2 regions of the Paenibacillus sp. JCM 18996 genome follow, and region 1 is predicted to be linked to the other one. Evidence: predicted binding sites of a transcription regulator. Region 1 holds the regulator's gene; the other holds the start of a gene.

Evidence for each region. The regulator CtsR, encoded in region 1, represses protease genes until heat stress. The targets are predictions, from matches to a motif close to ATGGTCAATAAAGGTCAAACA.
Region 2: a site for CtsR is predicted at 9,768-9,788, ahead of clpP (ATP-dependent Clp endopeptidase proteolytic subunit ClpP). Genes of this name have one in related genera too.

The regions. Positions count from the first base shown of each region.
Region 1 is NZ_AP043884.1:3,149,238-3,161,648, forward strand. Features, by position in the region: rRNA gene ACZ5N7_RS15420 (23S ribosomal RNA) at 1-758, shown strand, start outside; rRNA gene rrf (5S ribosomal RNA) at 893-1,009, shown strand; gene ACZ5N7_RS15430 (CtsR family transcriptional regulator) at 1,206-1,667, shown strand; gene ACZ5N7_RS15435 (UvrB/UvrC motif-containing protein) at 1,701-2,219, shown strand; gene ACZ5N7_RS15440 (protein arginine kinase) at 2,261-3,316, shown strand; gene clpC (ATP-dependent protease ATP-binding subunit ClpC) at 3,397-5,838, shown strand; gene radA (DNA repair protein RadA) at 6,069-7,436, shown strand; gene disA (DNA integrity scanning diadenylate cyclase DisA) at 7,452-8,534, shown strand; gene pssA (CDP-diacylglycerol--serine O-phosphatidyltransferase) at 8,615-9,289, shown strand; gene ACZ5N7_RS15465 (nucleoside triphosphate pyrophosphohydrolase family protein) at 9,354-9,749, opposite strand; gene ACZ5N7_RS15470 (PIN/TRAM domain-containing protein) at 9,942-11,027, shown strand; gene ispD (2-C-methyl-D-erythritol 4-phosphate cytidylyltransferase) at 11,152-11,856, shown strand; gene ispF (2-C-methyl-D-erythritol 2,4-cyclodiphosphate synthase) at 11,853-12,338, shown strand; gene gltX (glutamate--tRNA ligase) at 12,372-12,411, shown strand, end outside.
Region 2 is NZ_AP043884.1:2,717,754-2,730,164, forward strand. Features, by position in the region: gene secG (preprotein translocase subunit SecG) at 146-385, opposite strand; gene ACZ5N7_RS13325 (sugar phosphate isomerase/epimerase family protein) at 518-1,276, opposite strand; gene ACZ5N7_RS13330 (M50 family metallopeptidase) at 1,432-2,139, opposite strand; gene eno (phosphopyruvate hydratase) at 2,184-3,476, opposite strand; gene gpmI (2,3-bisphosphoglycerate-independent phosphoglycerate mutase) at 3,525-5,063, opposite strand; gene tpiA (triose-phosphate isomerase) at 5,064-5,816, opposite strand; gene ACZ5N7_RS13350 (phosphoglycerate kinase) at 5,837-7,018, opposite strand; gene gap (type I glyceraldehyde-3-phosphate dehydrogenase) at 7,176-8,180, opposite strand; gene ACZ5N7_RS13360 (sugar-binding transcriptional regulator) at 8,220-9,269, opposite strand; tRNA gene ACZ5N7_RS13365 (tRNA-Arg) at 9,650-9,724, shown strand; gene clpP (ATP-dependent Clp endopeptidase proteolytic subunit ClpP) at 9,943-10,524, shown strand; gene ACZ5N7_RS13375 (copper amine oxidase N-terminal domain-containing protein) at 10,597-12,357, opposite strand.

The DNA of each region.
Region 1 (12,411 bases):
AGCATGAGCGCCAGCTTGTGCGGAGGCGACGTTGGGATACCACCCTGATCGTATCTAGGTTCTAACCTGGGTCCGTGATCCGGATCGGGAACAGTGTCAGGCGGGCAGTTTGACTGGGGCGGTCGCCTCCTAAAGAGTAACGGAGGCGCCCAAAGGTTCCCTCAGAATGGTTGGAAATCATTCGAAGAGTGCAAAGGCAGAAGGGAGCTTGACTGCGAGACAAACAGGTCGAGCAGGGACGAAAGTCGGGCTTAGTGATCCGGTGGTACCGAATGGAAGGGCCATCGCTCAACGGATAAAAGCTACCCTGGGGATAACAGGCTTATCTCCCCCAAGAGTCCACATCGACGGGGAGGTTTGGCACCTCGATGTCGGCTCATCGCATCCTGGGGCTGAAGTAGGTCCCAAGGGTTGGGCTGTTCGCCCATTAAAGCGGTACGCGAGCTGGGTTCAGAACGTCGTGAGACAGTTCGGTCCCTATCTGTCGCGGGCGCAGGAAATTTGAGAGGAGCTGTCCTTAGTACGAGAGGACCGGGATGGACGTACCGCTGGTGTACCAGTTGTTCCGCCAGGAGCACCGCTGGGTAGCCAAGTACGGAAGGGATAAGCGCTGAAAGCATCTAAGCGTGAAGCCCCCCTCAAGATGAGATTTCCCAATTCAGTAAGACCCCTTGTAGACGACGAGGTAGATAGGTTCGGGGTGGAAGTGCAGCAATGCATGCAGCTGACGAATACTAATCGGTCGAGGGCTTAACCATAATACCCAAGAAAGTGAAGAGGAAGCTGACGAAGCGGAATCCGAATACTTTCTCGGGGCCTGAAAGAACAAACAAGCCTACGTTGAATTCGCTGCTAGTTTTCAGGGAATAAACACCCTGAATGAAATAAAACGTTTGGTGATCATGGCGAAGGGGAACCACGCGTACCCATACCGAACACGGCCGTTAAGCCCTTCAGCGCCGATGGTACTTGGACCGCAGGGTCCCGGGAGAGTAGGACATTGCCAAGCAACATGTAAGAAGAGTCCGCAGATGCGGGCTCTTTTTTTGCTTTTCTTTGTATGATTGCTTATAATTCAAGCTAAACTAAGAAAAGAAATTTTCTTGAAATTCAGGCCTCTTGCAATATTTAAAATTTGTTATATAATATTGATTAAGGTCAAAGAAAGTCAAAGTCAATACAGTTCTGATACTGGAGGATTGGGTATGCGCAATGTATCAGAAAATATAGAACAGTATCTGAAACACATCTTAGAACAAAGCCCTGAAGGTATGGTTGAGATCCAACGCAATGAGCTTGCGGACGAGTTTCAGTGCGTGCCTTCACAGATTAACTACGTAATAAGCACCAGGTTTACTCTGGAAAAAGGGTATATCGTTGAAAGCAAGCGGGGCGGCGGCGGTTTTATCAGAATACAAAAAGTGAAGTTGACGTCTCACGGAGAGATTCTTGACCACATCTTTCGCACGGTGGGAAACCAGATCGACCAAGCTGCGTCGGAAGGCCTGATTTATCAGTTAAAAGAGAGAAACCATGTTTCCCTCCGGGAGGCCAACCTGATCAACGCCGCCTTGTCCAGAGATGTGCTTAACCTGAAACTTCCGCTGAGGGATGAAGTCAGAGCCCGGATACTAAAGGCCATGCTCATATCATTGCTCACCAAATGACCAAACTGTTATGTTTGAAGGAGGTAATCATCCATGACATGCCAAGAATGCGGAAAAAGGCCGGCCACGCTTCATTTTACCAAGATCGTCAACGGGGACAAAACCGAGTTTCACATCTGTGAGGCTTGCGCCCGGGAAAAGGGTGAGTTCATTCCGGGCACTCCGAGCGGTTTCTCCATTCATAATTTATTGTCCGGATTATTGGATTTTGAGCCATCCACAGCCAGCACAGTTACAGCCAAGCCCCAAAATATGCGATGCGAGAACTGCGGTTTAACGTATTCACAATTCGGTAAAATCGGCCGTTTCGGTTGCAGCAACTGTTATAAACAATTTTCGGGAAGGCTGGATCCGCTGTTCAAAAGAGTACACGGCAACACGACCCACATAGGGAAGGTGCCTAAACGAACCGGCGGTTTAATCAAGCATAAAAGGGAAATTGAGAATTTGAAGAAAGACCTTTCCCTTCTTATCGAAAGGGAGGAGTTTGAACAGGCGGCTGAGATCCGGGACAAGATCAAAGAATTGGAGAAGAAGGTTTCCGATTCTTAATGGATGGATTGAATCCCATATGGGGGGTAATGCCTATGTCAATGGAACATTTCACAGACAAAGCTTTAAGCGAATGGATGAAAGGCCAGGGCCCGTATTCAGAAATTGTTATCTCTTCCAGAGTCCGAATAGCGCGAAACTTGAGAAGCTATCCTTTCCCGATGTTGGCGGATCAAGTGCAGTCGGCGGAAGTGCTGGACAAGGCGGCAGATGTTTTGGACAATGAAGAGCTGACCACAATTAGCGATTTCACGCTCATCCCGCTGAACAAGCTGACCGAGCTTGACAAAAAGGTTTTAGTCGAGAAGCATCTGATCAGCCCTAACCTGGCCAGTGAATCACGCAATGGCGCAGTCATTTTGAGCGATAATGAATCCATATCCATCATGGTGAATGAAGAAGACCACCTTCGCATTCAATGCTTATATCCCGGTTTTCAGATTAAAGAAGCCTGGGATTTAGCCAATCAGATCGACGATATCTTCGAGGCCCAATTGGATTACGCATATGACGAGAAACACGGCTATTTGACAAGCTGCCCCACAAATGTTGGCACGGGAATCCGGGCTTCAGTCATGATGCATCTACCGGCGCTGGTCCTCACCCAACAAATTAACCGTATTTTGTCCGCTATTACTCAGGTGGGACTCGCGGTGAGGGGATTATATGGCGAGGGTAGCGAGGCGCTGGGGAATCTTTTTCAAATTTCGAATCAAATTACACTGGGGCAGTCGGAAGAAGAGATTATAGACAATTTATACAGCGTCGCCAAACAGATCATCGAGCATGAGAAGGCCGCAAGGCAGAAGCTGCTGAACGAGACCCGCCACCGCATCGTCGACCGGGTCAGCCGGTCCTACGGGATCCTCTCGCATGCGGCCATCATCGATTCCAAGGAAGCGGCGCAGAAGCTGTCCGACGTCCGGCTTGGTATTGATTTGAACATAATAAACAACGTTTCCGCTACAGCGCTCAACGAACTGTTGGTCATGACCCAGCCGGGCTTCCTGCAAAAGATCACCGGAGAGAAGCTTTCCCCTGAAGAAAGGGACATTCGGCGGGCCGACCTGATCCGTTCGCGGATTAAGCAAAGTTAATTAAATCGTTTTCCGTACCCGTTAATAGGGTAACATTCTTATTGTAAACATCGATATAATAAACCATGGAGGTGCTATACATGATGTTTGGCAGATTTACGGAACGCGCACAGAAGGTGCTGTCTTTAGCCCAGGAAGAAGCCGTTCGTCTGGGTCACAATAATATAGGTACCGAGCATATTTTGCTGGGGTTGATCCGTGAAGGCGAAGGCATCGCAGCCAAAGCGTTAATCGCGCTCGGACTCGGGCTCGAGAAGATTCAAGACGAGGTCGAATCCTTAATCGGCCGCGGCCAAGAGCAGCCTTCCAACATCGCTTACACCCCCAGAGCCAAGAAAGTAATTGAGCTTTCGATGGATGAAGCCCGTAAACTGGGCCACACCTATGTGGGAACCGAGCATATTCTGCTGGGATTGATTCGCGAGGGTGAAGGGGTAGCCGCACGCGTGCTGAACAATCTTGGAGTTTCGCTAAACAAAGCCCGCCAGCAGGTGCTTCAGCTGCTTGGAAGCAGCGAAGTGGTTTCCACTAACCACGGACACAATCCTAATGTGAATACTCCTACACTGGACAGCTTGGCCAGGGATCTGACGTCTATCGCAAAAGAGGGCAACCTGGATCCGGTCATCGGAAGAAGCAAAGAAATCGAACGCGTAATTCAGGTGTTGAGCCGCAGGACCAAGAACAACCCGGTTCTGATCGGAGAGCCCGGAGTAGGTAAAACCGCAATCGCCGAAGGCCTGGCCCAAAAAATTATAAACAACGAAATTCCGGAAACTCTGCGCGATAAACGCGTTATGACTTTAGATATGGGTTCCGTCGTTGCGGGGACCAAATACCGCGGTGAATTTGAAGACCGCTTGAAGAAAATCATGGACGAAATCCGCCAGGCAGGAAATATTATTCTGTTCATCGATGAGCTGCATACCCTGATCGGCGCCGGAGGCGCGGAAGGCGCGATAGATGCTTCCAATATCCTGAAGCCGGCGCTGGCCCGGGGAGAGCTGCAATGCATCGGGGCAACGACACTAGATGAGTATCGTAAATATATTGAGAAAGACGCCGCTTTGGAGCGCCGCTTTCAACCGATTACGGTGGATCAGCCGTCTCCTGAAGAAGCGATTCAGATTCTGCACGGTCTGAGAGACCGTTATGAAGCGCATCACAGAGTGAAAATCACCGATGAAGCGATTGAACAAGCGGTGAAATTGTCCGATCGCTATATCACGGACCGCTTCCTGCCTGATAAAGCGATCGACCTGATTGACGAGGCGGGCTCGAGAGTACGCTTGAAGTCTTACACTGTACCGCCTAGCCTGAAGCACCTGGAAAGCAAGCTGGAAGACGTCCGCAAGGAAAAAGATTCCGCAGTGCAGAGCCAGGAATTCGAGAAGGCTGCCGCTCTTCGCGATACAGAGCAAAAGCTTCGCGAAGAATTGGATTCCACCCGCAACGATTGGAAAGAGAAGCAGGGACGCGTGGATTCCGAAGTCACTCCGGAAGATATTGCCCAGGTCGTGGCAAGCTGGACCGGCATTCCTGTCGTCAAGCTGGCTGAAGAAGAAACCGATCGCCTGCTGAAAATGGAGGCCATCCTGCATCAGCGTGTCATCGGACAGGACGAAGCGGTGAAAGCCGTCAGCCGTGCGATCCGCCGCGCCAGAGCCGGATTGAAGGATCCGAAGCGCCCGATGGGTTCCTTCATCTTCCTCGGACCAACCGGGGTAGGTAAAACCGAGCTGGCAAGAGCGCTGGCAGAATCCCTGTTTGGCGATGAGAACGCGGTGATCCGCATCGATATGTCGGAGTACATGGAGAAACATTCCACCTCCAGATTGGTCGGAGCGCCTCCGGGGTATGTCGGTTACGAGGAAGGCGGACAACTGACTGAGAAAGTACGCCGCAAACCGTACTCGGTTGTCCTGCTGGACGAAATCGAGAAAGCCCATCCGGAAGTGTTCAACATTCTGCTGCAGGTGCTTGAAGACGGACGTCTGACAGACTCCAAAGGCAGAACTGTAGATTTCCGCAATACGTTGATCATTATGACTTCCAACGTCGGAGCCGAGCTGATCAAGAAGAACAGTACTCTTGGCTTCACCGCCTCCATCGATGCCGGCCGCGATTACGATAATATGAAAGATAAAGTGATGGGCGAGCTGAAGAAGAGCTTCCGTCCTGAATTCTTGAATCGTATCGACGAAATAATCGTGTTCCACTCCCTGGAGGAGAAGCATATTGCCGAGATCGTTACCTTGATGGCCGACGATCTTCGCAAACGGCTGAGAGAGCAGGAGGTTGAGTTCTCTCTCACCGACGCAGCCAAAGCTTTCCTGGCGAAAGAAGGATTTGACCCCGCGTTCGGTGCCCGTCCGCTCCGCCGCGCGATTCAGAAGCATATTGAAGACCGTCTGTCCGAAGAGCTGCTCAAAGGCAATATCTCCAAAGGAGACCAGCTGGTCATCGACGAGAAAGACGGAGATCTGGTAGTGCTGCGTAATGAAGAAGTGACAAGCAAGTAATAAAGTATGCATAATCACCTTCCCGGCACCTTGAGGAGAAGTCGACACTTCTTCCTCAAGGTGCTTTTTCTTGTACTTGTCCGGGGCCCAAAAAAGTGACGCGTTAAGCTGCGAAGGCTTTGCCCGCATTCGGGGTTATTTTGTTGCAGGGGTTTTCACGAACAGGACAAAATGTTAATATTTGAGTAGGTGAACCGGACGGCGGGAAGATTAGATTAGGAGCAGAACGAATGGCCAAAACTAAAACCAGATTTTATTGCACGGAATGCGGCTGCGAATCGCCCAAATGGCTGGGCAAATGCCCAGGCTGCGCCTCCTGGAACAGTATGGTGGAGGAAACCGAAACCGTTATCAAGACGCAGGGGATGAATTCTTCCTTGTCCAGGGCGAAAGAAAAAGCCAAATCCATCATAAACATAGAAAGCAGCCCCGAACCGAGGGTCGTCACCGAGAATGCAGAATTAAACCGGGTGCTGGGCGGCGGTATCGTACCGGGATCCCTCATTCTTGTGGGCGGCGATCCCGGCATCGGAAAATCCACATTGCTGCTGCAAACCTCTCATGCTCTAACGCGCAAAGGCTTGAAGGTTCTGTATATTTCCGGCGAGGAGTCCGTGAAGCAAACAAAGCTTAGGGCGGAGCGGCTCAATGCACTTTCGGACCTGCTGTATGTTTTATGCGAAACCAACCTTGAGCATATTGAAGAATCGATAGAAGACGTGCAGCCGGATTTTATTGTTATAGATTCCATCCAGACCGTTTATCATCCGGCCATTGCCTCCGCTCCCGGAAGCGTATCGCAGGTAAGGGAATGCACGGGTCATTTTATGCGTATCGCCAAAATAAAAGGGATCGCCACAGTGCTAGTAGGCCACGTAACCAAAGAAGGAGCGATTGCGGGCCCGCGGCTGCTGGAGCATATGGTAGACTGCGTGCTTTATTTTGAAGGCGAACGGCATCATACTTACCGGTTGTTAAGAGCGGTAAAGAACCGCTTCGGTTCTACTAATGAGATCGGCATCTTTGAAATGCGCGAATCCGGTTTGCACGAGGTGGGCAATCCTTCCGAGCTGTTTCTGCAGGAGAGGCCTCTGGGTGTCGCCGGCTCAACGGTAATCGCAAGCATTGAAGGCACCCGCCCTGTGCTGGTGGAGCTGCAGGCGCTCGTGTCGACGACGAATTTTCCAAGCCCGCGCAGAATGGCAACGGGTGTTGACCAGAACCGTTTGGCTCTCATTATCGCAGTGCTCGAGAAGAGGGTCGGACTTTTTTTGCAGAATCAGGACGCTTATTTGAATGCCGCAGGAGGAGTCAAGCTGGACGAACCTGCGGTCGATTTGGCCATTGCCATCAGCATCGCTTCAAGCTTCAGGGATCAGCCCACCCGCCCTTATGACGTCGTCTTCGGGGAAGTCGGACTGACCGGCGAAGTGCGCGGCGTTTCGAGAATTGAGCAAAGGGTCACGGAGGCTTTGAAGCTGGGATTTAAACGAGTCATAGTACCGGAAAAAAATATAAAAGGGTGGACAAAGCCGAAGGGAATCGAAATCATTGGCGTAAACACAGTATCCGAGGCGTTACAGCAAGCGCTAGGTTAAGAAGGAGAGACATAAATGACGATAAAAGAGGAAGCCAAAAGGGACGTGATGACCCAACTGCTGCAGCTGGTGGCGCCGGGAACTCCTTTTCGCGACGGGCTGGAGAATGTCCTGCGGGCCAAGACCGGGGCTCTTCTGGTCGTAGGCTACGGTCCGGAAGTCCAGGGGATTGTCGACGGCGGATTCTCCATCCATTGCGATTTTTCGCCCAATTATTTATATGAGCTGGCCAAGATGGACGGGGCCATTATTTTAAGCGAGGATCTTAAAAAGATTCTTTATGCGAATACCCAGCTGATTCCCGATTCCTCTATCTCCTCTATCGAGACGGGAATACGCCACAGAACGGCGGAGAGGGTGGCCAAGCAGACGAACCGGCTGGTGGTCTCCATTTCGCAAAGAAGAAACATCATCACTTTATACCAAGGGAATTTAAGATATACGCTCAAAGACATCGGCGTTATTCTGACGAAAGCCAACCAGGCCATGCAGACTCTGGAAAAATATAAAGCCGTGCTTGACCAGGATATGACGAATTTGGGGGCCTCCGAATTTGAAGAGCAGGTGACTCTCCACGATGTGGTTAACGTTCTGCACAGAATCATTATGGTGCTCAAAATCAAGGCGGAAATCAAGAGATATATCACCGAGCTCGGAACGGAAGGGCGCTTGATCAGCATGCAGCTGGAAGAGCTGGTCGCAAACACCGAGCATGAAGCTTATCTCGTAATCAAAGATTACGGCCGGGACATTCAAGACGATAAAATGAAAGAGATCTTGACTCTCATCAAGCGGGCTACTTCCGATGAGCTGCTTGAACAGAATCAGATTATCCGGATGCTGGGATTTCCCCTCAGCAATAGCATCCTGGAAGAGCCTGTCTCTCCCCGCGGGTACCGTGTGCTTCATAAGATTCCGCGCCTGCCCACCGTCATTATCAACAATCTGGTCGAGAACCTCGAGTACCTTCCGCATATCATGATGGCTACAATCGAAGAGCTGGATGAAGTGGACGGTATCGGGGAAGTGCGCGCGCGCACGATCAAGGAAGGGTTAAAGCGGATCCAGGAGCAAGTATTCATTGACAGGCATATCTAATTCCCATACAATCAGAGCGTGGAATTTAGCGGACTGACTCGCGCTTCCGCACGGTAAAGTAAAAGTAAAAGGTGGAAACGATGCTAACCAAATCTCTTCCGAGTCTGTTTACGATTGCCAATTTATTCTTAGGAATACTGGCCATTATATTTGTTTTTAACGAAAGTCCCGAATTTGCCGCCATTATGGTGATTATCGCGATGTTGACGGACGGGCTGGACGGACGCGTAGCCAGAGCACTGAACGTTGCCAGCGAATTCGGCAAAGAACTCGATTCCCTGTCGGACGTGATTTCATTTGGCGTGGCACCGGCTTTTATTATGTATGTGGTTGCGTTTAAAGATATCAATCCGACGGTGGCCTGGATCGTAACCGCCATCTTTCCCATCTGCGGCGCCCTCCGTCTCGCCCGGTTCAACGTAATCGAGGGGATCCCGGGTTATTTTGTGGGACTGCCTATTCCCGCGGCCGGAGGAGTTCTTGCCACTTTAGCTTTATTCCACTCGGATATCAATAAATACATTCTTGTGTTCAGTACATTGCTCTTGTCCTATCTCATGGTTTCCACCATCAAATACCCGAGCTTCAAGAAAATGGCGATTCCTAAAGCGGCGGTTTGGATCACGGGCCTGCTGGCCATTTTCGCCACTATCCTCGCCGTTATTTTTCCGGGAACCGCCTCCAAGCTCATCTTTGTACCTCTTGTCATTTACGCGTTATACGGCCTGTTCCAGCAAAGACGCAAGAAAAGATAACGATCCGGAAAATAAAAAGCATTTATTTTCTCCTTCGGGAAAAAATAAATGCTTTTTTTGCGGTCTAAGATAACTTGAATAATCCAAGGGTAGAGCATTTCTCGGATTCTTTGTCCACGACCTGCTCCAGATCCAAATTGAGCAGGTTGCCCAAGGCGGACATGTAGAACAGATGGCTGCCCAATTCCTGGGTCACGATTTCCCTGCACTGCTCGCACAAAGCGCCGCTGACATGTGAATCCAAGGTGTCTTTGGCTTCTTCCAACGTCATGGAACGGGTATATCTCTGTTTGCCGGCATTCAGCTGGATGCATCCGCATTCGGTGATCGATTTTACTACAGAACGGTTAACGGTGGCGTTTGTTTGTTGTAATTTGGATAGAACGTCCAGAAGACTGCGGTGACGGAGTAACAGTTCGGAAACTTGCTCCTGAAATTGCTTCAAGGTTAAGGAGTTCAATTACAAACACCTCGTTATGTGGAATTTATTTCATTATATAGGAATCTCCAGCAAACATCAATTTCCATCAGATGGAATTTTACGCGCGCAGGTTTTTTCTAAAATTGGCTGTGTCCAGGGTTAGCCCTCCACATTTTAGACCATAATTGTAAGGAAGCAGCTTTTTATATGTCTTTGGAGGTGTATGGCGGAATGAGAAAATGGCTTCAGGTGCTTTTTGCATTCATGGGAGCAGCGTTGTTTTATCAATGGAATGATTATGTTGGAAGCCCCTTTTTTCAATTCATAGAGTCTGTGTTGGGATTAGGGCAAGTGCCGGGCCAAGTTTACTGGATGATGGCTGTAGGAGCCGTTCTGTTTTTTGTTGTGTCGGCTTGGGCGCTTTCTGCGGCAGTCAAATGGGTCCATAAAGGAGAGCAGTCTGTAGTGGACGTTCCCGTGTCGGATCTGTTGTCCGGTCTTCTGGGAGCTTTGCTGGGAATGGCCGCTTCTGCTTTGTTGGCCGCCTCTTTGGGCAAAGGCTCAGGTTCGTGGTCTTTTATCCCTGTTATGCTTACGTCATTTATGGGATACGCCGGCTTTCGGTTGGGATACTCCAAGAAAGACGAGCTCAGCAAGATCTTCATGACAGGAGCCTCTGGCAAACGGGCAGCGGAATCGTCCACTTTCGAAGAACACAAAATTTTGGATACGAGCGTTATCATTGACGGCAGGATCGCCGATATTTGCAAAACCGGATTTATCGAAGGCACGCTGGTCATCCCGGAGTTCGTATTAGAGGAGCTGCAGCATATTGCCGATTCGTCCGATTTGTTAAAAAGAAACCGCGGGCGCCGGGGCCTCGACATCCTGAACAAAATCCAGAAGGAGCTGGAGGTCCGGGTGCTCATCTATGAAGGGGATTTCGAAGAGATATCGGAAGTGGACTCCAAACTTGTGAAGCTGGCCAAAGTGCTGCAGGGGAAGGTCATTACCAATGATTTTAACCTGAATAAAGTGTGTGAGCTGCAGGGCGTATCGGTGCTGAACATCAATGACCTGGCGAACGCGGTAAAGCCTGTGGTGCTGCCTGGTGAAGAAATTATCGTGCATGTGATTAAAGACGGCAAGGAGCACGGGCAGGGCGTCGCTTACCTGGATGACGGAACGATGATTGTCGTCGAGGGCGGGCGCGATTTTATCGGCATGACGCTTGAGGTTATGGTTACCAGTGTGCTGCAGACTTCTGCGGGACGGATGATTTTTGCCAAGCCGAAGCTGCTGGAAAAAGCCCAGTGAAACCGGCGGCATTCTCTTTAACGCGCAACGGGCATGGCTGTGGCATGAAAATCGGGCTACCGTTGAAAAAGCCTCCCCGCATGGACTATGATAGATAAAGTAACTTCTTAGTCGGGTGGGATCGGTGTTGAGCGGACTTGGCGTTGTGGTTGTCGCCGCTGGTAAAGGAAAAAGGATGAAGACGGCGGAAAGCAAGCAGTATCTGCATATAGCGGGAAAGCCGATTCTGGTGTATTCTCTGGAGCTTTTTCAGGGCCTCAAGGAAGTGGATTCCATTGTGCTGGTGACCGGGGAGTCCGACGTGGAAAGATGCAGGGATTACATAGAACAGTACGGGCTGTATAAGGTAAAGTCTGTCGTAGCGGGCGGATCGGAGCGCCAGCATTCGGTGTATGAAGGTCTACAGGCGCTTCCGGACAATACGGAGTGGGTGATGGTGCATGACGCTGTCAGGCCGTTTGCCCGCCCCGAGGCGGTGCTGTCCTGCTGGCGGCATGTGCGGGAGAAAGACGCGGCTGTTCTTGCCGTACCCGTGAAAGACACGATCAAAGTAGTAAACGATGCCGGAGCGATCGAATCGACGCCGGATCGGTGCAGCTTGTGGGCGATCCAGACACCACAGGCTTTTCGTCTTTCCCTGCTGATGGAGGCCCATAAGAGAGCTGCGGAAGAACAATTCATCGGAACCGACGATTCCATGCTGGTGGAGAGGATTGGCTATCCGGTTCATGTGGTGGAAAGCGACTATACGAATGTGAAAATAACGACTCCCGACGATTTGCTTATGGCGGAGTGGATTCTGGGACAGAGGAAGGAAGAACAACGATGATTCGAGTAGGACAGGGCTTTGACGTGCATCAGCTGGTGGAAGGAAGACCGTGCATTATAGGAGGCGTGGCGATTCCCTACGAGAAAGGGCTGCTGGGCCACTCCGATGCGGATGTGCTGCTTCACGCTATTTCCGACGCGATCCTGGGCGCTCTGGCGCTGGGCGACATCGGAAAGCATTTTCCCGACACGGACGAGACGTTCAAGGACGCCGACAGCCTGAAGCTGCTGGAGCGGGTGTGGGAGCTGGCCAAGGAGCACGGATACCGGCTCGGCAACGTCGATTCCACGATTATCGCGCAGAAGCCGAAGATGGCGCCTTTTATTCCCCAAATGGCAGCCATTATCGCACGGGCGCTGGAAGCGGAGGAGTCGCAGGTCAATGTGAAAGCGACCACAACGGAGCAGCTCGGATTTGCCGGAAGAGGCGAGGGCATCGCCGCCCAATCGGTTGTTTGTTTGTTGAAAAATGTGCTATCATAACATTCAATTAGCGATGAAAAGAGGTCCATTGGCATGTCCAACGAAATTCGCGTAAGATACGCTCCGAGCCCTA
Region 2 (12,411 bases), 430 kb from region 1:
GACAGCCAAATAAACCGCGATCTTAACGTAAGCTTTCTTGGCTAACAAACTTTCATTTTTTTAAATCCTTTAACCTGCTTAATTTTCCTTAACGTTAAATAAAAACAGCAGGAGTATTGTTCCCCCGCTGTTCATCGTTTATGTGTTAAGCTGATTTCACAAAATAAGCTACCAGAATAGCCACTATGAAAAACACAGCAGCCAACGCAATCGTCAAACGGCTCAAGAAAAGCTCGAAGCCTCTGGCCTGTTTCTTTCCGAACAGATGCTCAGCTCCTCCGGAAATGGCTCCTGTTAAACCCGCACTCTTCCCCGGCTGAAGAAGAACCGCCAGAATGAGTCCGATTGATGCGATGATCAGTACAATTTTTAGGGCAATTACCATTAGTTAACTTCCTCCTACACAACAAGCAGTATTCATATTGTACCACAGAGGAAGGATAAATACAATAAATGGACTTCACGCAGAAATCCCTCGTCCAATTTTTGAAGGCGAGATTTCTGCTTCCAGTCTTTTTTAAGCGATGCCGATCGATTTCAGGTAATTGATGCTCATCTGTACACTTTCCAACGGAGGACGTTTGCAGGCGTCCTGTTCGACGATGTAGTACTGCACGCCGGCCTCTTCAGCGATATCGAAAATAGCGGGATAATTGATGATCCCATGACCCACTTCGGCAAAGGATTTCTCTTCGTCGTCTGCCATATCTTTTACGTGGATCAACGGGCAGCGTCCCTTGTACTTAAGCAGGTACTCCTTCGGCTGTTCACCGGCTTTTTGCACCCAGTAGAGGTCAAGCTCGGCTTTCATCAGGCCGGCGTCCACGCTGTCATACATTTTGTCCAGGATATATTGCCCGTCCACTTTGTCGAATTCAAAAGCATGGTTGTGGTAAGCAAAAGCGAGTCCGCTTCTCTTGCACTCTTCCCCTATGGCGCGGAAGGTTTCCATCAGATTGGAAAATTCCGTTTCATCTTTGAGCAAATTTCCGTCAAGCCATGGACATACGATGTATTGGGCCCCTATCGTCAAGCTGTACTCGATCTGCTGGTGCAGCTCGTCCTTTAATAAATGGTAACCCACGTGGCTGGAAACCGTCTTCAGTCCAAGCTCGTCCAGCGCCTTCTTCATCGCAACCGCCGGAATGTCCCCGTAGCCCGCGAATTCCACCGCTGTGTAGCCCATCTCGGCCACCTGGCGCAGCGTTCCCAGAAAATCATCCTTTGTTTCATTGCGCAGTGTATACAGCTGAAGCCCAACCGGAATTTTCGACATGAGTAAACCCTCCCGTTTTATCGTGTTATAGCTTATATGTAAGCCCTCTCAGTATAACTTAAAACGATGGAAGTCTGTCAATATATGGTTATGGCTATTTTCTTATGCGTTTTGGGGATTCACGCAAAATATCCGGCTTCTGCCTCGAGGTTTGTTCAGGCGCCGGGATGGAACTCGCGCTGCTTCATTCTTCTCGCTTTTCTCCGTCCCGAAAACGACTGCACGGAAGCCTTGGCGCACCATAGGGCAAATATAGTAAAGCCTGCCGCCCATACGATTGAGGGTATGCCTGAAGCCTGTGCGAGATTCGTTGCGTCCCCCGCTTTCCCCGGGTCCTGATAGGCATAAACCACCAGAGACACCGGGCCGAACACCGACTCTTCCAAGGTCAAAAACGCCAGCAGCAGGTAATAAAGGTTTAGGATGGTATTACCTAAAAAAGCGAGCATTACCAGATTCAGAAGAATAAATCCTCCGACCCATACCATTCCGAATCCGTTCCTCACAAAAAGCGCCAAAGCAACGACGGCTATGAGGGTAGTGATCTGCAGCGCTGATTTCTGCCGGTCAGCCGCATACATTTTAAAAAGAAACAAGGTGAAAAGAGAGGCTGACACGTATCCCGCCAAAGCAATGGGTATAAGCGACCACGATCGCTCAACCGCTGAGTAAGTGACTCCGCTGTGATTGGAAAACAATTGAATGTACATCACCTGGCCCGAAGTCGCGAGTGTGACCGCCGCATGGCCGAATTCATGGACCAACGTATCCAGATTGCGAAAAAAAGAAGAGAAGGACTCAAAGGAATGAGTCAAAAAGGCCGAAGCGATTAACCAAAGAATCGTCTTTACCCAGCTGCTCATACTTTAAACCCCTCTCTACGCGAGTAAAAGTTTCTATATTAAGCTTACTTGAATTTTTTCAAGTTGTAAAACGCTGTCTTGCCCGCATACTGAGCCACATAAGCCAGCTCGTCTTCGATTCTGAGCAGCTGGTTGTACTTCGCTACGCGGTCTGTACGGGAAGGCGCGCCTGTTTTGATCTGTCCTGCGTTTGTCGCTACAGCGATATCGGCGATCGTGCTGTCTTCGCTTTCTCCGGAACGGTGGGAAACAACCGCCGTGTAGCCTGCGCGCTTAGCCATTTCAATCGCGTCGAACGTTTCGGTCAGCGTGCCGATCTGGTTTACTTTGATCAGGATCGAGTTGCCGATGCCTTCGTTGATTCCTTTGGACAGACGCTCCGTATTGGTTACGAACAAATCGTCCCCGACCAGCTGAACTTTGCCGCCAAGCTTGTCGGTCAGCAGCTTCCAGCCTTCCCAATCGTCTTCGGAGCAGCCGTCTTCGATAGTCAGGATCGGATATTTGTCGACCCAGGCAGCCAGGAAGTCTACGAATTCAGCGGAAGTGAAGGATTTGCCTTCGCCTTCAAGATGGTACTTGCCGTCTTTGTAGAACTCAGTTGATGCTACATCCATACCGAGGAATACATCTTCACCCGGCTTGTAGCCTGCGCGCTCAATGGCAGTGATGATCGTTTGGATGGCCTCTTCATTCGAACCCAGGTTTGGAGCAAAACCGCCTTCGTCTCCTACAGCCGTATTCAACCCTTTTTCTTTTAGAACGGATTTCAGGCTGTGAAAAATTTCCGCACCTGTGCGAAGAGCTTCCTTGAAGCTTTCAGCGCCGACAGGAAGGACCATAAACTCTTGCACGTCCACGTTGTTGTCGGCATGGGCTCCGCCGTTGATGATGTTCATCATAGGCACCGGCAGCGTTTTGGCGTTGAATCCGCCGAGGTACACGTACAAAGGAACTTCCAAAGCTTCGGCAGCCGCACGGGCTACAGCCATGGAAACAGCGAGGATCGCGTTTGCGCCCAGCTTGCCTTTGTTAGGAGTTCCGTCAAGCTCGATCATTTTGCTGTCGATGCCCACTTGGTCCATAGCGTCCAGGCCGATCAGCTCGGGAGCGATGATTTCGTTGACGTTGTCTACTGCTTTCATCACGCCTTTGCCCAGATAGCGGGATTTGTCGCCGTCACGAAGCTCAACCGCCTCATGGACGCCTGTGGAAGCTCCGGAAGGCACGATAGCGCGTCCCATTGCTCCGGACTCCAGGTATACTTCCACCTCAACTGTCGGGTTACCGCGGGAGTCTAATACTTCGCGTGCGTAAACATCGGAAATGATTGTCATCGATATGCACTCCTTTAATTTTAAGGTTTTATTGTTACGATGCGGTTTCTACTTCGAAATCAAACTCGTGCCCGTCATTTCCGCCGGCTTGGACACTCCGAGAATATCGAGCATCGTAGGAGCGATGTCAGCCAGAATGCCGCCTTCGCGCAGCTGCACATTGTCCATGGTGACGATAAACGGAACCGGGTTCGTCGTATGGGCCGTCATCGGGCGGTCAAGCTCATCGCGGACGATATCTGCGTTGCCGTGGTCCGCCGTAATGCAGACGACTCCGCCTATGGCGAGGATCGCTTCCACGACTTTGCCCAGGCATTCGTCTGTCGCTTCGACAGCGCGGATAGTCGGCTCGAGAAGGCCAGAGTGGCCCACCATGTCGGGATTGGCAAAGTTCAGGATGATGACGTCGTGCTTGTCGGCTTCCACTTCTTTCACAACCGCGTCGGCTAGCTCGTAAGCGCTCATCTCCGGTTTCAGGTCGTATGTAGCGACTTTCGGAGAATTGATCAGCAGACGGGTTTCTCCCGGCAGCTCCACATCGCGTCCGCCGCTGAAGAAAAACGTCACGTGCGGATATTTCTCGGTTTCCGCCGTACGCAGCTGCTTCAAGCCGTTCTGCGCCAGCACTTCGCCCAAGGTGTTATCTAGGTTTTTCGGCGCGTAGGCGACAAATCCTCCTACCGTCTCGCTGAAAAGCGTCAAACAGACAAAATGAAGATTTTTCGGACATTTCGGCCCGCGGTCGAAGCCGTGGAAGTCTTCGTTGGTGAACACCTGGGAAAGCTGGATCGCCCGATCCGGACGGAAGTTCATGAACACCACAGCGTCGCCGGTTTCTACCAGCCCGACCGGATCACCATCTTCTTTAACGATAACTGTCGGCATAACGAATTCGTCAAAAACAGATTTCTCGTACGATTCGGTGATCGCCGTCATCGGGTTAAAGTACTTGGGCCCTTCACCGTATACCATGGCCCGGTAAGACTTCTCTGTCCGCTCCCAGCGTTTATCACGGTCCATCGCGTAGTAGCGGCCCTGGATGGTGGCGATTTTGCCTATTCCGACCTCTTGTATCTTGTCCAAAAGCTGCTGCATATAGATCTTGGCGCTGTCCGGAGCGACGTCACGCCCGTCCAGGAAGCCGTGGATGTACACTTCTTCAAACTGCTCCTTCTTGCACAAATCAAGCATCGCGAACACGTGCCTGATATGGCTGTGCACTCCGCCGTCGGATAAGAGCGCGTAGATGTGCAGCTTTTTTCCGTTCTCCTTGGCGTAACGGACAGCCTCCAGCAGCGTGCTGTTTTGGAAAAACTCGCCTTCCCGGATATCCTTGGAGATTTTGGTCAAGTCCTGGTAAACGATACGTCCCGCTCCAATATTCAAGTGTCCTACCTCGGAATTTCCCATTTGCCCTTCGGGCAGTCCCACAGCTTCGCCGCAGGCGGTAAGCGTAGTGTGAGGATAGGTGCTCCAATAGCGGTCATAATTCGGCTTGTTCGCCTGTGCTACCGCATTGCCCTGAACATCGCCGCGCAGTCCGAAGCCGTCCAGGATAATTAAAGCGGTCGGTTTGGTTCTGGCCATTTACTTCGCCCCCTGGACGAGTGCAATGTAAGAAGCCGGCTCAAGGCTCGCTCCCCCTACCAGGGCCCCGTCGATTTCACTTTGCCGCATATATTCGCTGACATTGGCCGGCTTCACGCTGCCGCCGTATTGGATACGAACCGCATCCGCTGTCGCCTGGCCGAACTGGCCGGCAATGACTTCACGGATATAACCGATCACTTCGCCCGCATCCTCGGCCGTAGAGGATTTGCCCGTTCCGATGGCCCAGATCGGCTCGTAAGCGATAACCGACTGCGCCGCTTGCTCCTTGCTCAATCCTTGCAGAGCGCCCTCAGTTTGCACTTTGCATACCGCTTTCGTTTGTCCCGCTTCTCTTTCCTCAAGCTTTTCACCCACGCAAACGATCGGCGTCAAGCCGTGTTTGAAAGCGGCATGGGTTTTCTTGTTGACGATCTCATCCGTTTCCGCAAAATAAGCGCGTCTTTCGGAGTGTCCGATGATGACATAATGCACGCCAAGCTCCTTGAGCATCACTCCGCTGACCTCGCCGGTGTAAGCCCCGCTGTCTTCAAAGTGGAGATTTTGAGCGCCGACCTTGATTTGAGTGCCTTGGAAAGCTTCAACCAGAGCCGGAAGGCTTGTAAAAGGGGCGCAGATGACCGATTCAACACCTTCCACTTCGGCTTTTCCTTTCACTTCCTCAGCGAAGGACACAGCTTCTTTAACGGTCTTAAACATTTTCCAGTTACCCGCAATAATGGGTTTTCTCACAGCGCATCAAACTCCTTTGATTACTTATCGTTAAGAGCTACCACTCCTGGCAATGCTTTCCCTTCCATAAACTCGAGGGAAGCGCCACCGCCAGTGGAAATATGGTCCATTTTATCGCCCATATGGAACTTTTCTACCGCAGCAGCCGAGTCTCCGCCGCCAATTACGGTATACGCCGCAGTATTCGCGCAAGCTTCCGCAACGGCACGTGTACCGTGAGAGAATGGTTCCATTTCGAAGACGCCCATCGGCCCGTTCCAAACCACAAGCCTGGAATCCGCAATCACCTTCGCGTATTTCTCGCGTGTTTTGGGTCCGATGTCCACGCCTTCCCAGTCGGCCGGAATTTCGTTGATTGCGACGATTCTGGTGTTCGCATTGGGGCTGAAATCATCGGCAACGACGATATCTTCAGGAAGCAGGAAGTTTACGCCTTTGTCCTGAGCTTTCTTGATAAAGCCCAGCGCAAGGTCCAGCTTCTCGTTGTCGACAAGGGATTTGCCGATTTCGAGGCCTTGAGCTTTCAGGAACGTGTACGACAGACCGCCGCCGATAATAATGTTATCCGCAAGGTTGAGCAGATTGTTAATAACGTCAATCTTATCCTTCACTTTTGCTCCGCCGACGATCGCCGTAAACGGACGGTCCGGGCTCCTTAACGCTTTGCCCAGGACATCGAGCTCCTTTTCCATCAGCAGGCCGGACACGGCAGGAAGATGGTGAGCGATCCCTTCAGTCGAAGCGTGTGCACGGTGAGCCGCTCCAAACGCGTCGTTCACGTAGACATCCGCCAGCTGCGCAAAAGCCTTCGCCAGCTCCGGATCGTTCTTCTCTTCTCCGGGGTAGAAGCGCACATTCTCAAGCAGCAGCACATCGCCGTTCTTCATGCCTTCAATTTTCGCTTGCACAGCCTCGCCGACAGCCTCATCCGCCTTCGCTACTTCCTTGCCGAGCAGCTCGGACAATCGGACTGCAGCCGGAGTCAGCCTGAGCTCCTCCACAACTTGTCCCTTCGGACGACCCAAGTGGCTCGCAAGAATGACCTTTGCGCCTTTATCCACCAGAAAACGGATAGTGGGAAGCGTTTCACGGATTCTGGTATCGTCAGTAATCGAACCATTCTCTAACGGAACGTTAAAATCTACACGGACAAACACTCTTTTGCCGGATACATCGATATCGCGGATACTTTTCTTGTTCATGCCCAAAGCCTCCCTGAACTCTTCTACTTTTCTCTGAAAAGCATAAAAGCAACGGGTAAAGAGGAGAAGCCTCTCTCCTCTTTATGATCGCTGCCTTCGCTTTAACGGCTCGACGCGGAGCAGGAAAAGCTGCCGGACGCTGCGCCTGCCAAGTGAATTACAAACCTTTGCTTGCGACGAATTTGGCCAGGTCGACAACGCGGTTGGAGTAGCCCCACTCGTTGTCATACCAGGATACGACTTTCAGCATGTTCTCCCCTACAACCATAGTGCACAGGGAATCAATGGTGGAGGAAGCAGGATCGCCGTTGTAGTCGCTGGATACCAAAGGCTCGTCGGAGAAGTTCATGATTCCTTTAAGAGGGCCTTCAGATGCTGCTTTAAGAGCCGCGTTCACTTCGTCCACAGTCACTTTCTTGCTTGTTTCCACAACCAGATCCGTTACGGATACGTTTGGAGTAGGAACGCGCATAGCCATACCGTTCAATTTGCCTTTCAGCTCGGGAAGCACCAGGGATACTGCTTTCGCTGCGCCGGTAGTGGAAGGGATGATGTTCTCGGCTGCTGCGCGGGCGCGGCGAAGGTCTTTATGAGGCAGGTCAAGCACCTGCTGGTCGTTCGTATAGGAATGGACGGTAGTCATCATGCCTTTTACGATTCCGAACTGGTCGTTGATCACTTTCGCGAACGGCGCCAGGCAGTTGGTCGTACAAGAAGCATTGGAAATGATCGTGTGGCTGGCCGCATCGTATTTATCTTCGTTAACGCCCATAACGATAGTGATATCTTCGTCAGTCGCAGGCGCGGAAATGATAACTTTCTTGGCTCCGCCTTTAAGGTGCAGGGAAGCTTTATCTTTTGCCGTAAAGATACCAGTGGACTCCACTACGATTTCAACGCCGTACTCGCCCCAAGGAAGAGCTCCCGGATCGCGCTCGGCGAAGACTTTAATGTTTCTTCCGTTGACGGTCAATGCGCCTTCCCCAGCTTCTACAGTTGCATCCAAACGGCCGTGAGTCGTGTCATATTTCAAAAGGTGAGCCAGTGTTTTAACGTCAGTCAGGTCATTGACAGCTACTACCTGCACATCGGGATTGTTCAATGCTGCACGGAATACGTTGCGGCCGATACGGCCAAAGCCGTTGATACCAATTTTTACCATTTGTAGTTTCCTCCTAAGAAATCTATTTATTTTATATACTCAAGACGAGCTTGATAGCCCGTCATGATTAACCCTGCGAACCACTTCCAAGGCTGCGGCTTCGTCGGTGATCAGCACATCTTCATGCCCTGTCAAAAGCACGGAAGCGATCGCTTCCCCTTTGCTTTTTCCGCCGGCGACGCCTATCACAAGATCCTTGCTTGAAATATCCTCGAGCCTCATGCCAACCGTGGGCATCTTATGTATGACCTGCCCCTCCCGGTCGAAATAGTAACCAAACGCTTCCGCATGGGCTCCTTCTTCTATAAGGCTTTCAATCGTAGCCTGGTCGACCTTCCTTCTTCTGGCCATGACCATAGCATCTCCGATTCCGTGGACGACGATGCGCGCGGCCCTGATCACTTCAATCACTTCGAAAATCGTAGGGTCGCCGATGAGAGATTGATAAGCTTCTTCCCCGAGATGGTCAGGCACGTGCAGCAGCCGATACTTGGCTCCGGTCCTCTTCGCCATGGTCGAGGCGATCGTGTTGGCCTGGAACTCCAGGCTTTCTCCAAGGCCCCCCCTCGCAGGCACGAACCAGGTGCCTTTCATGGAAGTCGAAGAAGTCATATGCTCCGCTACCTGGGCCATTGTTGAACCGCCGGTGACGGCAATCACTTCATCCCTGCCCATATACTTTCGCAGCACCGCTGCGCCGGCTCTGCCCAGCTCTTTCTTGACGTACGGAGAACCGTCGGAGTCCCCCGGGACAATTACCACCTCAGTGAGTCCGAAAGAGGTGCGGATCAGCTGTTCGAGCTCCTTTAGCCCAAACAGGTCCTTGATCATCGGCTCCATCCGGCTAAGGAGCGTTCTGCCCGTATCACTGACTCTCATGCCGGAGGGCTCAACCTCTAACAGACCGTTTTGCTTTAAAAACTCGGTCTCGCTCCTGGCTACCCTTTCCGTCAGGTCCAAAGATACGGCCAGCGTCCTTCGGCCCACCACTCCGGAGAGCAGAATATGATGCAGGATCGTATAGCGTTTCTTGAGGACATCCATCAGATCCGGCACGAGCTGGAGCTGAATGTCCAATAATTCTCTCATGATCCCACCTCTGCCGCCTCGGGTCACATAATGTCCCGCCTGCACATTTTAAGTCCCACACGGGCAAAAAATAAAGTCCGTTCACGTAATATACTACGCTGGAGACATGAAAAGTGATAATGGGATTGTGCCGTACGGCTCCATATTACAACTTTCGTTCAGCCGGGTCAAGAAGGCGACCGCGGAGACGCGATCTATCGTTCTTCCATCGATTGCGATTTCTGAACTGACTATATTATACCCAATTGTGACGATGAATGCAAAAAACCGTCTAAAAAATTTACGAAGTCTGACATAAATTCATAGGAATTAATTGACTGCCTCCATACGCTTGCATTTTAAACATGTTTATCATATAATAAGTTTCACTTGCTTGTAGTGCGCTCGTGGTCCAATGGATATGACGTAGGCCTCCGGAGCCTGAGATCGAGGTTCGATTCCTCGCGAGCGCGCCACTTACCTAACTGACAGTTGAGAGACTGGTTTTTTTTACGACATGGTTTGACCTTTATTGACCTTTGCTGCGATTTCGGTTATGATATACATAGATACCCTGAATTAAACTAAATATAACACCGAATTCCTAAAGGTTTTGGGGCTTCCCGCAAAGTACACGGAACAAGCTTCCAAGCATCGTTTCACTTTGCGGGCATATTGTAGAGGAGGAAGATGTATGAGCTTTATACCTATGGTTGTTGAACAGGACGCAAGAGGCGAACGGGGTTATGACATTTACTCCCGCCTGCTGAAGGATCGCATTATCTTTCTTGGAACGCCAGTAAACGATGTCGTGGCGAACTCTATCATCGCTCAGATGCTGTTCCTCGCGGCGCAGGATCCGGATAAGGATATTCACCTTTACATCAACTCCCCGGGCGGATCGATTACCGCAGGGATGGCGATTTTTGACACCATGCAGTTCATCAAGCCCGATGTTTCTACCATTTGTGTAGGTATGGCCGCTTCCATGGGTGCTTTCCTGCTGGCTGCCGGAGCCATCGGCAAACGCTTTGCACTGCCCAACAGCGAGGTGATGATCCATCAGCCGCTGGGCGGAGCTGAAGGCCAGGCGTCGGACATCGAAATCCGCGCCAAACGCATTATCAAAATGCGTGATCACCTGAACCGCATCCTTGCTGAGCGCACAGGCCAACCCTTGGAGCGGATCGACAAAGACACCGACCGCGATTACTTCATGTCCGCTGAGGAAGCGCAGGCCTACGGCTTGATCGATAAAGTCATCGAGAAGTCCTGACCTTATAGCTTAACCGCATGAAAGAAAAGACCTTATTCACTCACATAAGGAGGAATAAGGTCTTTTTTGCGTTTATTTTGTATCGTCCAAAGGATAGAACAGGAGATCGACAGGGAAAGCGGAGCCCGCCGGCGGCGTAAATTCGATATCGAGCGAATCCTCCTTCCCTGTGGTCCGTCCCACAAGCTGAAGGCCGTCGAATGCGGTCATAACTCCGGACACCGGAACTTTAACGAATTCGCCGTTGATCTTCATCGGACCGCTGAACACCCCTCCTCTGGGCAGGAACAGAATGGCCATCTTACGCGGTTTATCGGCGTGTAATTTGTACACCACTCCATAATTCCCCTGGTTCACCGACGGGGTTTTCCGCTGAGCGTCAAAGCCCTCGATAAATTTATCGTTTATATTGTCTCCGATCGTAAGACTCATCGTTTGAGTGATGTTCGCAGCGTCTATATTCCATTGGATTTCCGAGGATGGGAACGTCCCTCTCACATGCCCCGTAAAGGGCAGCATCTTCCAGCTGGCCAGCAGATCCGTCGTGATGTATTTATCCGTCACAAACGAATACTGCACCTCGCCGTCGGTCTCGACATCAAAGAAGGCGTTCATTCCCTGGCCCGGATAAAAATCGGGCATTTGCGAGTAAACGATTGTCTGTTGGGGATAGATCGTAATTTTTTCACCGTAATTGTTGTACATCAGAAAATCGACTGAAGCTTCGTTGCCAATCAGGTTGGCGTAAACCGAAGGATACACCTGCCCTTTGTTCGTCGTTTGCAGGTTCACCGGTTTATCCGACGTATTCGTCACCAGCACCGCGAAAGACATCTTATCTTTCGTTCCGTTGACATGATCCGCATACAATCGGGCTTTTCCGCTCACCTTATCCTGGTACAGAATTCCGGGCTCCGTAAATTCCTCCGGGCTGTCGCTGACCAGCAGCTTTCTGGAGCTGTCGCTCTTGGCAACTTTTGCGATAGGCGGACGGTTCAGGAAATTTCCGTACAGCTGGGTCCAATCCGTTTTGATAAAGGCTCCCGGTTTCCCCTTATAGATCGGATATTCCAGTTCGGACAAGAATGGAGTGTTCTCCACAACCACATTGCGAGTGTAAGCATCGCTCACATTGCCGTGCCCGTCCTTCACCGTCAGTGTGACAGGATAGGAACCGGGAGCGAAAAACGCATCCTGCTTACCGGACCAACTCATATCCGCAATCCCTTCGGCATCTGCATCATAACTGAGATTCACATATTTGATCGGCTCTCCGATCCGGTAAACGGGCTTGGCCGTCATAAATTTAGCCACCGGCTTGGAGTTGTTAGTATCCGGGTTATACACGCCGACCGGCGGCTTCACATATAAAATCTCCACACGTCTCAATTCATTGTTCCACGTGTACTTGGCCTTCATATAGTCGGCCATCCAGGTCAGCTTGATCATCAGCCTTCCGCCCGGTGTAATATAAGCCACACTGTCAAAAGGCACTGGAATCTCGTTAATGGTCACGGTCTTTCTGTCACTGTCGAAAATGATCCGGTTGTCCGGCGTAACCATTTCGATCTGACGGGTCGCTCCATTCCATTCCACTTTAATCCCGAAAGTATCTCCCAGAAACTTGGCGGGCACGTAGGTGCTGCCGTTCAAAATGGCAGCCGGAGCATCGAGCGAAATTTTTTGGTTATTAATATACGCCTCGGTTTTGTCAATATAAAGCATGATGTAGCTTGTAGATGATGATAAGGCCTGGACCTTGCTCCCCGGCAGCAGCAGCCCTAGAAGGATAACCGCAATCAAACCGTATACTCCCCTTGCTCTGCGATTCATTCCGTGCACTCCTTTAAATGTGATCATGAAGTTTGTTCTACGCTGACTATAGAC